Regions from separate parts of the Mesorhizobium sp. HAY1-8B genome, predicted to be linked through region 2. Evidence: predicted binding sites of a transcription regulator. Region 2 holds the regulator's gene; the other holds the start of a gene.
The links. Region 2 encodes PhoB, which activates phosphate uptake and scavenging genes when phosphate is short. Its sites were predicted from a motif close to TGTCATNNANCTGTCAT; they were not measured.
Positions count from the first base shown of each region.

Region 1: AC1VON_RS08985 (ceramide glucosyltransferase) is a predicted target of PhoB. The motif match lies at 1,399-1,415, and genes of this name have one in related genera.

Region 1 covers NZ_CP200321.1:1,849,846-1,853,254, forward strand. Annotated here, with positions in the region: gene AC1VON_RS08975 (Hsp33 family molecular chaperone) at 1-787, shown strand, start outside; gene apaG (Co2+/Mg2+ efflux protein ApaG) at 824-1,216, opposite strand; gene AC1VON_RS08985 (ceramide glucosyltransferase) at 1,517-2,668, shown strand; gene AC1VON_RS08990 (hypothetical protein) at 2,676-3,395, opposite strand.
Region 2 covers NZ_CP200321.1:286,293-289,701, reverse strand. Annotated here, with positions in the region: gene pstA (phosphate ABC transporter permease PstA) at 1-163, shown strand, start outside; gene pstB (phosphate ABC transporter ATP-binding protein PstB) at 160-963, shown strand; gene phoU (phosphate signaling complex protein PhoU) at 990-1,697, shown strand; gene phoB (phosphate regulon transcriptional regulator PhoB) at 1,819-2,508, shown strand; gene AC1VON_RS01400 (hypothetical protein) at 2,517-2,717, opposite strand; gene AC1VON_RS01395 (ROK family protein) at 2,872-3,409, opposite strand, start outside.

The sequences.
Region 1 (3,409 bases), 1.6 Mb from region 2:
CACCTCCCTCAAATTCGAGGGCAAGTTCATCCTGCAGACCCGCACCGACGGGCCGGTCGACATGCTGGTGGCGGATTTTTCGACGCCTTCGGCGCTGCGTGCCTATGCGCGCTTCGACGCGGATCGGCTCGAGGCGCTGGTCGCGGCAGGCGAGACGTCCCAGCAGACGCTGCTCGGCAGCGGCGTGCTGGCGCTGACCATCGACCAGGGTGCCCACACGCAGCGTTATCAGGGTATCGTGCAACTCGACGGCGAGACGCTGGAGGACGCGGCGCGCACCTACTTTCGCCAGTCGGAACAGATTCCGACGGATATCAGGCTCTCCGTGGCCAAGCTTTTGACGCCGGGCCCTGGTGGCGCGCGCGAACAGTGGCGTGCCGGTGGCATCCTGGCGCAGTTCCTGCCGCAGTCCCCCGAGCGCATGCGCGTTCCGGACCTGCCCGGCGGCGACGGCGATCCGCGCGAGGAGATCCACGATCCGGCCGACAATTCCTGGCAGGAATTGCTGGCGCTGCTCGGCACCATCGAACCGACAGAGCTGATCGATCCGACGATCGGCGCCGAACGGCTGCTCTATCGCCTGTTCCATGAGCATGGCGTGCGCGTCTTCGGTGGCGTCCCCGTCGCCGACCAGTGCTCATGCTCCAGGGACAAGATCCGTGGCATCCTCGAGGGCTTCTCCGCGCAGGAGATCAAGGACTCGACCGAGGATGGCGGCATCCACGTCGCCTGCGAATTCTGCTCGAAGCAATATGACTTCGACCCGGCGGAATTCGCGGCACAGTGAGTCAGTCTTTCTCCCCGTAGAACGGGGAGAAAGATGCTAATTCACCGTCCGTCTCGTGCCCGGCAGATCCAGCGAAAAGGCAGGGATGGCGATGTCGAATGTCTCGCCGCGCTTGTTGCGCATCGTATAGCGCCCGACCATGATCCCTGACGGCGTCGAGAGCGGGCAGCCCGACGTGTATTGATAGCTGTCGCCGGGATTGAGTTCGGGCTGGTCGCCGACAACGCCGGGGCCGCGCACTTCCTCGACCCGGCCGGCGCCGTCGGTGATGTGCCAATAGCGGGACAGAAGCTGCACGAATTCGTCCGACTGATTGTCGATCGTTACCTGGTAGCCCCAGACATAGCGGTTCTCGGAAGGATCCGAACGGTCCTCGAGATAGAACGGCCTGACCTGCACTTCGATATTGCGCGTGACGGCGCGGTACATAAGCGGCTCCAAAACGATGTCGAGCATGATCCCGAAAAGTGGGAACCGGTTTTCTCGGCCAAACGGTTTCCGTTTGTCCAAAGATCATGCTCAAACAAACAAAACTTTCGGCCCTCCAGGCGAGGAGGTCAACGTGCGCGTCTTGTCGCGCTCGTCCTCGAAAGGCAGGTGCCGGCAAAGAATGTCATTTAAGTGACACATGACAATGGTGGTGTGCGCGAACCGAGCGACTCGGCGCTCTGTCGAACTGTTGAAAGCGGCCACACCGCGGGCCGTCTCTTCTGGAGTGCCCAGACCTCGATGGAACTCACTTTCATAGCCGCCTTGCTTTCAACTGCTCTTATCCTTTCAAACGCTGCCAGCATCGCGCTGGCCGCTTCGCGGCTGAAACGGCGCACCACGATCTCGCCGCCAGCCGGCAAATCGCAGCCGGTGTCGATTGTCGTGCCGTCGCGTGGCGTCGAGCCGTTCACGCACGAGACTCTGGAACGCGCCTTCTCGCTCGACTGGCCGCGCTATGAGTTGATCTTCTGCGTTGCCCATGCCGATGATCCGGTGGTCGGGTTGATCAGACAAGCTATCGCCCGTTTCCCCAAGGTGCCGGCCCGGCTGTTGATCGGTGACGATCGCGTCAGCGCCAATCCCAAGCTCAACAATTGCGTCAAGGGCTGGGAAGCAGCGCGGCACAACTGGGTCGTGCTGGCCGACTCCAACGTACTGATGCCCAGGGATTACATCCAGCATCTGATGGCGGCATGGCGGTCAAACACGGGCCTTGTCTGCTCGACGCCGATCGGCTCGCGGCCGGAGGGCTTCTGGGCCGAGGTCGAGTGCGCCTTCCTCAACACCCTGCAGGCTCGCTGGCAGTATGCCGGTGAGGCGCTCGGCCTTGGCTTTGCCCAGGGCAAGAGCATGCTTTGGAACAAGCCGATGCTGGATGCCAATGGCGGCATCCGCGCGCTGGCGGCAGAAATCGCCGAGGACGCCGCCGCGACCAAGCTGGTCAATGGGCTCGGCCTGCGCGTCAATCTCGTCGCTTCGCCCTTCGAACAGCCGCTTGGCCGGCGCACGCTTGGCGAGATCTGGTCGCGCCAGGCCCGCTGGGCGCGCCTGCGCCGCGTCACCTTCCCGCTGTTCTTCGCGCCCGAAATCCTGACCGGCGCGGTGGTGCCGCTGCTGCTTGCGCTGGTTGCGGCGGCAAGCGCCGGCTTCAGCGTGCCGCTGACTGCCGTCGCCGTGCTGGCGGCCTTCTACCTCCCGGAATGTGCACTGGCCTGGTCCAAGGGCTGGTACCTTTCGCCGCGCATGGTCGCGGCGACCGTGATGCGTGACCTGATCCTGCCGGCGATGTGGGCACGCGGCTGGCTCGGCGGCGCCGTCGACTGGCGCGGCAATGCGATGACCATCGGCACCAAGGCCGCCGAACTTGAAGAGGCGCCGTCGCGCGCTTGAGTTTGCGCTAGAATGGAATTTCGTCGTCTAACTCTCTTGGCGCAGGAGGTTGCTGTTTAGGCCCCTCTATCTTGCGCCGCTCAGTCCAAGGAGGCAGGCTTTCAGACCATTTCTTGGCCTTATCCAACCAATCGAGAACTCGGTCAACTCGTTCCCAAAGAGGTTTTATCTCTTCAGTTGCGGCGCCGGCGGTCCTTGCAATCTCTAGGGCGAAAAACCGAAAAGCCTGAGTCCGAGTCAAATTCTGATCCAATTCCGACAAAAACGCGTTCAATTTTAGAAACAGCGAACGGCGCTTCTCTTCAGGAATAGAAATCGCATCCAGCCTCTCTTTTATGCTCTCAATTAGCTGCCTGATCGCTTTCCGCTCTTCCGCATTCAAAATTACAATATCAGTTTTGTCACCTCTAACCCGCCGGCTTCTTTCGAGCTGACACTTGATGACAGCCTTTTGTATCGCGCCTTGGGTATTTGTATAGAACTCGGCGAAATCCTCATTAATTGAGGGGACGGTAACCCCTGACAATATCTTGAGATCGTAAACTTCATCAAACGCTTGAATGGCTAAAATATAGTTCCTCTCATTATTCCAATGATTTATATTTGCGTTTCGGAGAACGCTCTGAAGTTCTTCAAACTTCCGAGTCTGAAAAACTATAAAGGCCTCGTCCGGGTCATCCGGGAGGTCTATATAGTAGTCATCAAAAGAACTAGCGAAATCGGACATCGATCCCCTGCCTC
Region 2 (3,409 bases):
CGCTCCGATGGCCAGCCTGCCAGTCACCATCTTCCAGTTCGCTCTCAGTCCCTACGAGGAATGGCAGCAGCTGGCCTGGACCGGCGCACTCATAATCACATTGACGGTTCTCGCGCTCAGCATCTTTGCGCGCAGCCTGACCGGACGCAGAGAGGACAAATGAGCCAGATGTTGTCTCCAGACATGACGATCGCCGCCGAGGCGGCGGCCAAGGCCAAGATCGAGGTCAAGAACCTCAACTTCTACTACGGCCAATCGAAGGCGCTGAAGGATATCACGCTGTCGCTGCCTGAGCGCAGCGTCACCGCCTTCATCGGCCCTTCCGGCTGCGGAAAGTCGACGCTGCTGCGCGTCTTCAACCGCATCTACGAACTCTACCCCAAGCAGACCGCCGAGGGCCAGGTGCTGCTCGACGGCCAGAACATTCTCGACCGCTCGCAGGACCTCAACCTGCTGCGCACCAAGATCGGCATGGTGTTCCAGAAGCCGACGCCGTTCCCGATGTCGATCTACGAGAACATCGCCTTTGGCGTCAGGCTCTATGAGAAGATCAGCAAGGCCGAGATGGACGGCCGTGTCGAGCAGGCGCTGAAGCGCGCCGCTTTGTGGACCGAGGTCAAGGACAAGCTCAATGCCAGCGGCCTCAGCCTGTCGGGCGGCCAGCAGCAGCGGCTGTGCATCGCCCGCACGGTGGCGGTGAAGCCGGAGGTCATCCTGCTCGATGAGCCGGCCTCCGCGCTCGATCCGCTGTCGACCGCCAAGATCGAGGAACTGATCGACGAGCTGCAGGCCGACTACACGATCGTCATCGTCACCCACAACATGCAGCAGGCGGCGCGCGTCTCGAAGCAGACCGCCTTCATGTATCTGGGCGAACTGGTCGAGTTCGACCGCACCGAGAAGATCTTCACGTCGCCTCGCGAGAAGCGCACGCAAGACTACATCACCGGCCGCTTCGGCTGATCGCACGCATTACGAGGACCAGGATCATGGCCGAACACACAGTCGCAGCCTTCGACGAGGATCTCGGACAGATCAGCAGGCTGATCAGCGACATGGGCGATCTCGCCGGCTCGATGGTCGGCGGCGCCACCAAGGCACTGCTGAATTCCGACAACGCGCTGGCACAGCGCGTGGTTTCCGACGACGCCATCATGGATGCGCGCCAGCGCGAACTCGACGATCGCGCCATCACGCTGATCGCCAAGCGCCAGCCGATGGCAGACGATCTGCGCCATGTCGTCGGGTCGATCCGCATGGCTGGCGACCTCGAACGCATTGGCGACCTTGCCAAGAACATCGCCAAGCGCGTCGGCACCGTCGGTCTCACCGCAACGCCGCGCGACCTGTCGCATTCCATCGACGCCATGGCGCAGCTGGTGCTGATCCAGGTGCAGGGCGTGATCGAGGAGTATGCGGCGCGCGATGCCGCCGCGCTTGCGAAGCTGCGCGCCGACGACGAACGCATCGACGTCAAATACACCTCGGTGTTCCGCGAGCTGCTGACCTACATGATGGAGGATCCGCGCAACATCACCGCTTGCACGCATCTGTTGTTCTGCGCCAAGAATCTCGAACGCATCGGCGACCATGTGACCAACATCGCCGAGAACGCGTACTATGTCCTGACCGGCACGCAACTGCCCGCCAACCGCCCCAAACAGGACGAGACGGCGATGTCGGCGCCGGCGGCTTGAGCGTTGGAGCGGTTCATCGTTTCGCGGAAACGCCGAACCGCTCTATCTCTTTGTTTCACGCAATTCAGGATGGAAAACCGTTACATATTTTTCCCGGGATTGCTTTAGAGGTGACCAGTCAATGATCGCACCACGCATCATGGTGGTGGAGGACGAGGAGCCGCTCGGCGTGCTCCTCCGCTACAATCTGGAATCGGAAGGCTATCAGGTCGAGGTGGTAACCCGCGGCGATGAAGCCGAAATCCGGCTGCAGGAAAACGTGCCCGATCTTCTGGTGCTCGACTGGATGGTGCCGGCGGTGTCCGGTATCGAACTCTGTCGCCGGCTAAGAATGCGGCCCGAGACCGAACGGCTGCCGATCATCATGCTGACGGCGCGCGGCGAGGAGAGCGACCGCGTGCGTGGCCTTTCGACCGGTGCCGACGATTATCTGGTCAAGCCGTTCTCGACGCCGGAATTCATGGCGCGCGTCAAGGCGCTGCTGCGCCGCGCCAAGCCCGAAGTGCTGTCCAGCGTGCTCAAGGTCGGCGACATCGTGCTCGACCGTGAATCGCATCGGGTCTACCGCAAGAAGAGCGAGATCCGGCTCGGGCCGACCGAATTCCGCCTTCTGGAATTCATGATGCGCCATCCCGGCCGCGTGTTCTCGCGCAGCCAGTTGCTCGACAATGTCTGGGGTGAGACGATTTATATCGACGAACGCACCGTGGACGTGCATGTCGGCCGCCTGCGCAAGGCGGTCAACAATGGCCGCATGCCCGACGTCATCCGCACCATCCGTGGGGCAGGCTACGCGATCCGCGAGGATTAAAGGAGCGCTCAGCCGGCGCGAGTGCGAAAGATAATAACGGCAAACATCAATACGCCCGCGAATACCAGCAAAGATGATGCCGCGACAACGGAAGTCCACGTGGCGAAACATTCCTCGCCTCGCGGAAATGGCCATTCAATTCGCCGTGCCGTTGCCATGTCGAGCGTGCTGTCGGGTTTGCGCATCTGCACCGGTGTCGAACTTTCCACTGTCTCCTGCGTCGGCGTCGCTCCGATCACACGGCATGGATGTCGCGATTGCCGAAGCCGTCGATGGCTTGGGACGCTCAGTCAAGCGGTTGAGACGCGCAGTCACGGCGCCCGGCCGTGCCTTTCCAGAAGTCCAAGGGGTTCCGCGCGGGTTTCAGGCAACGCTCTTTCCAGCACTCCCTCTTGCCTGCACGCCCGGCGCGAAGATCTCCTGATCGACGAAGGTCAGTGCGCGCATGGCGCAGCCCTCGCGGATCAGGGGGAGTTCGTTCGGTTCGGTGTCGAACGAAATCGATTTCGAGTGCTGGCCGCCGGCGGTCTGGGCGATCGCCTCGCGCAATGCCGGCTCGATCAGGTCGAAGGCGGCGGCGCTGACGCCGACCATGGCCACGGGTGCGGGATCGATCAGCGCGAACAGGCTGCCGAGGCCATAACCCAGTGCTTCGCCGGCCTTGCGATAGGCTTCGCGCTCGGGCCCGGCCCGTTCCCGTGCCGTCGTCGCCAGTGCCCGCATCTGCGTGTCGCTGACGTCGGCGACCGGTTCGGTGTCCTCGCCAAGCTGCCTGGCATTGCGCCAGATGGCGTAGTTGCCGGCATAGGCCTCGACGCAGCCGCGCCGCCCGCAGCGGCAGAGCGCGCCGCCTGGCCGATGGATCATGTGGCCGAACTCGCCACCCGACGAATGGGTGCCG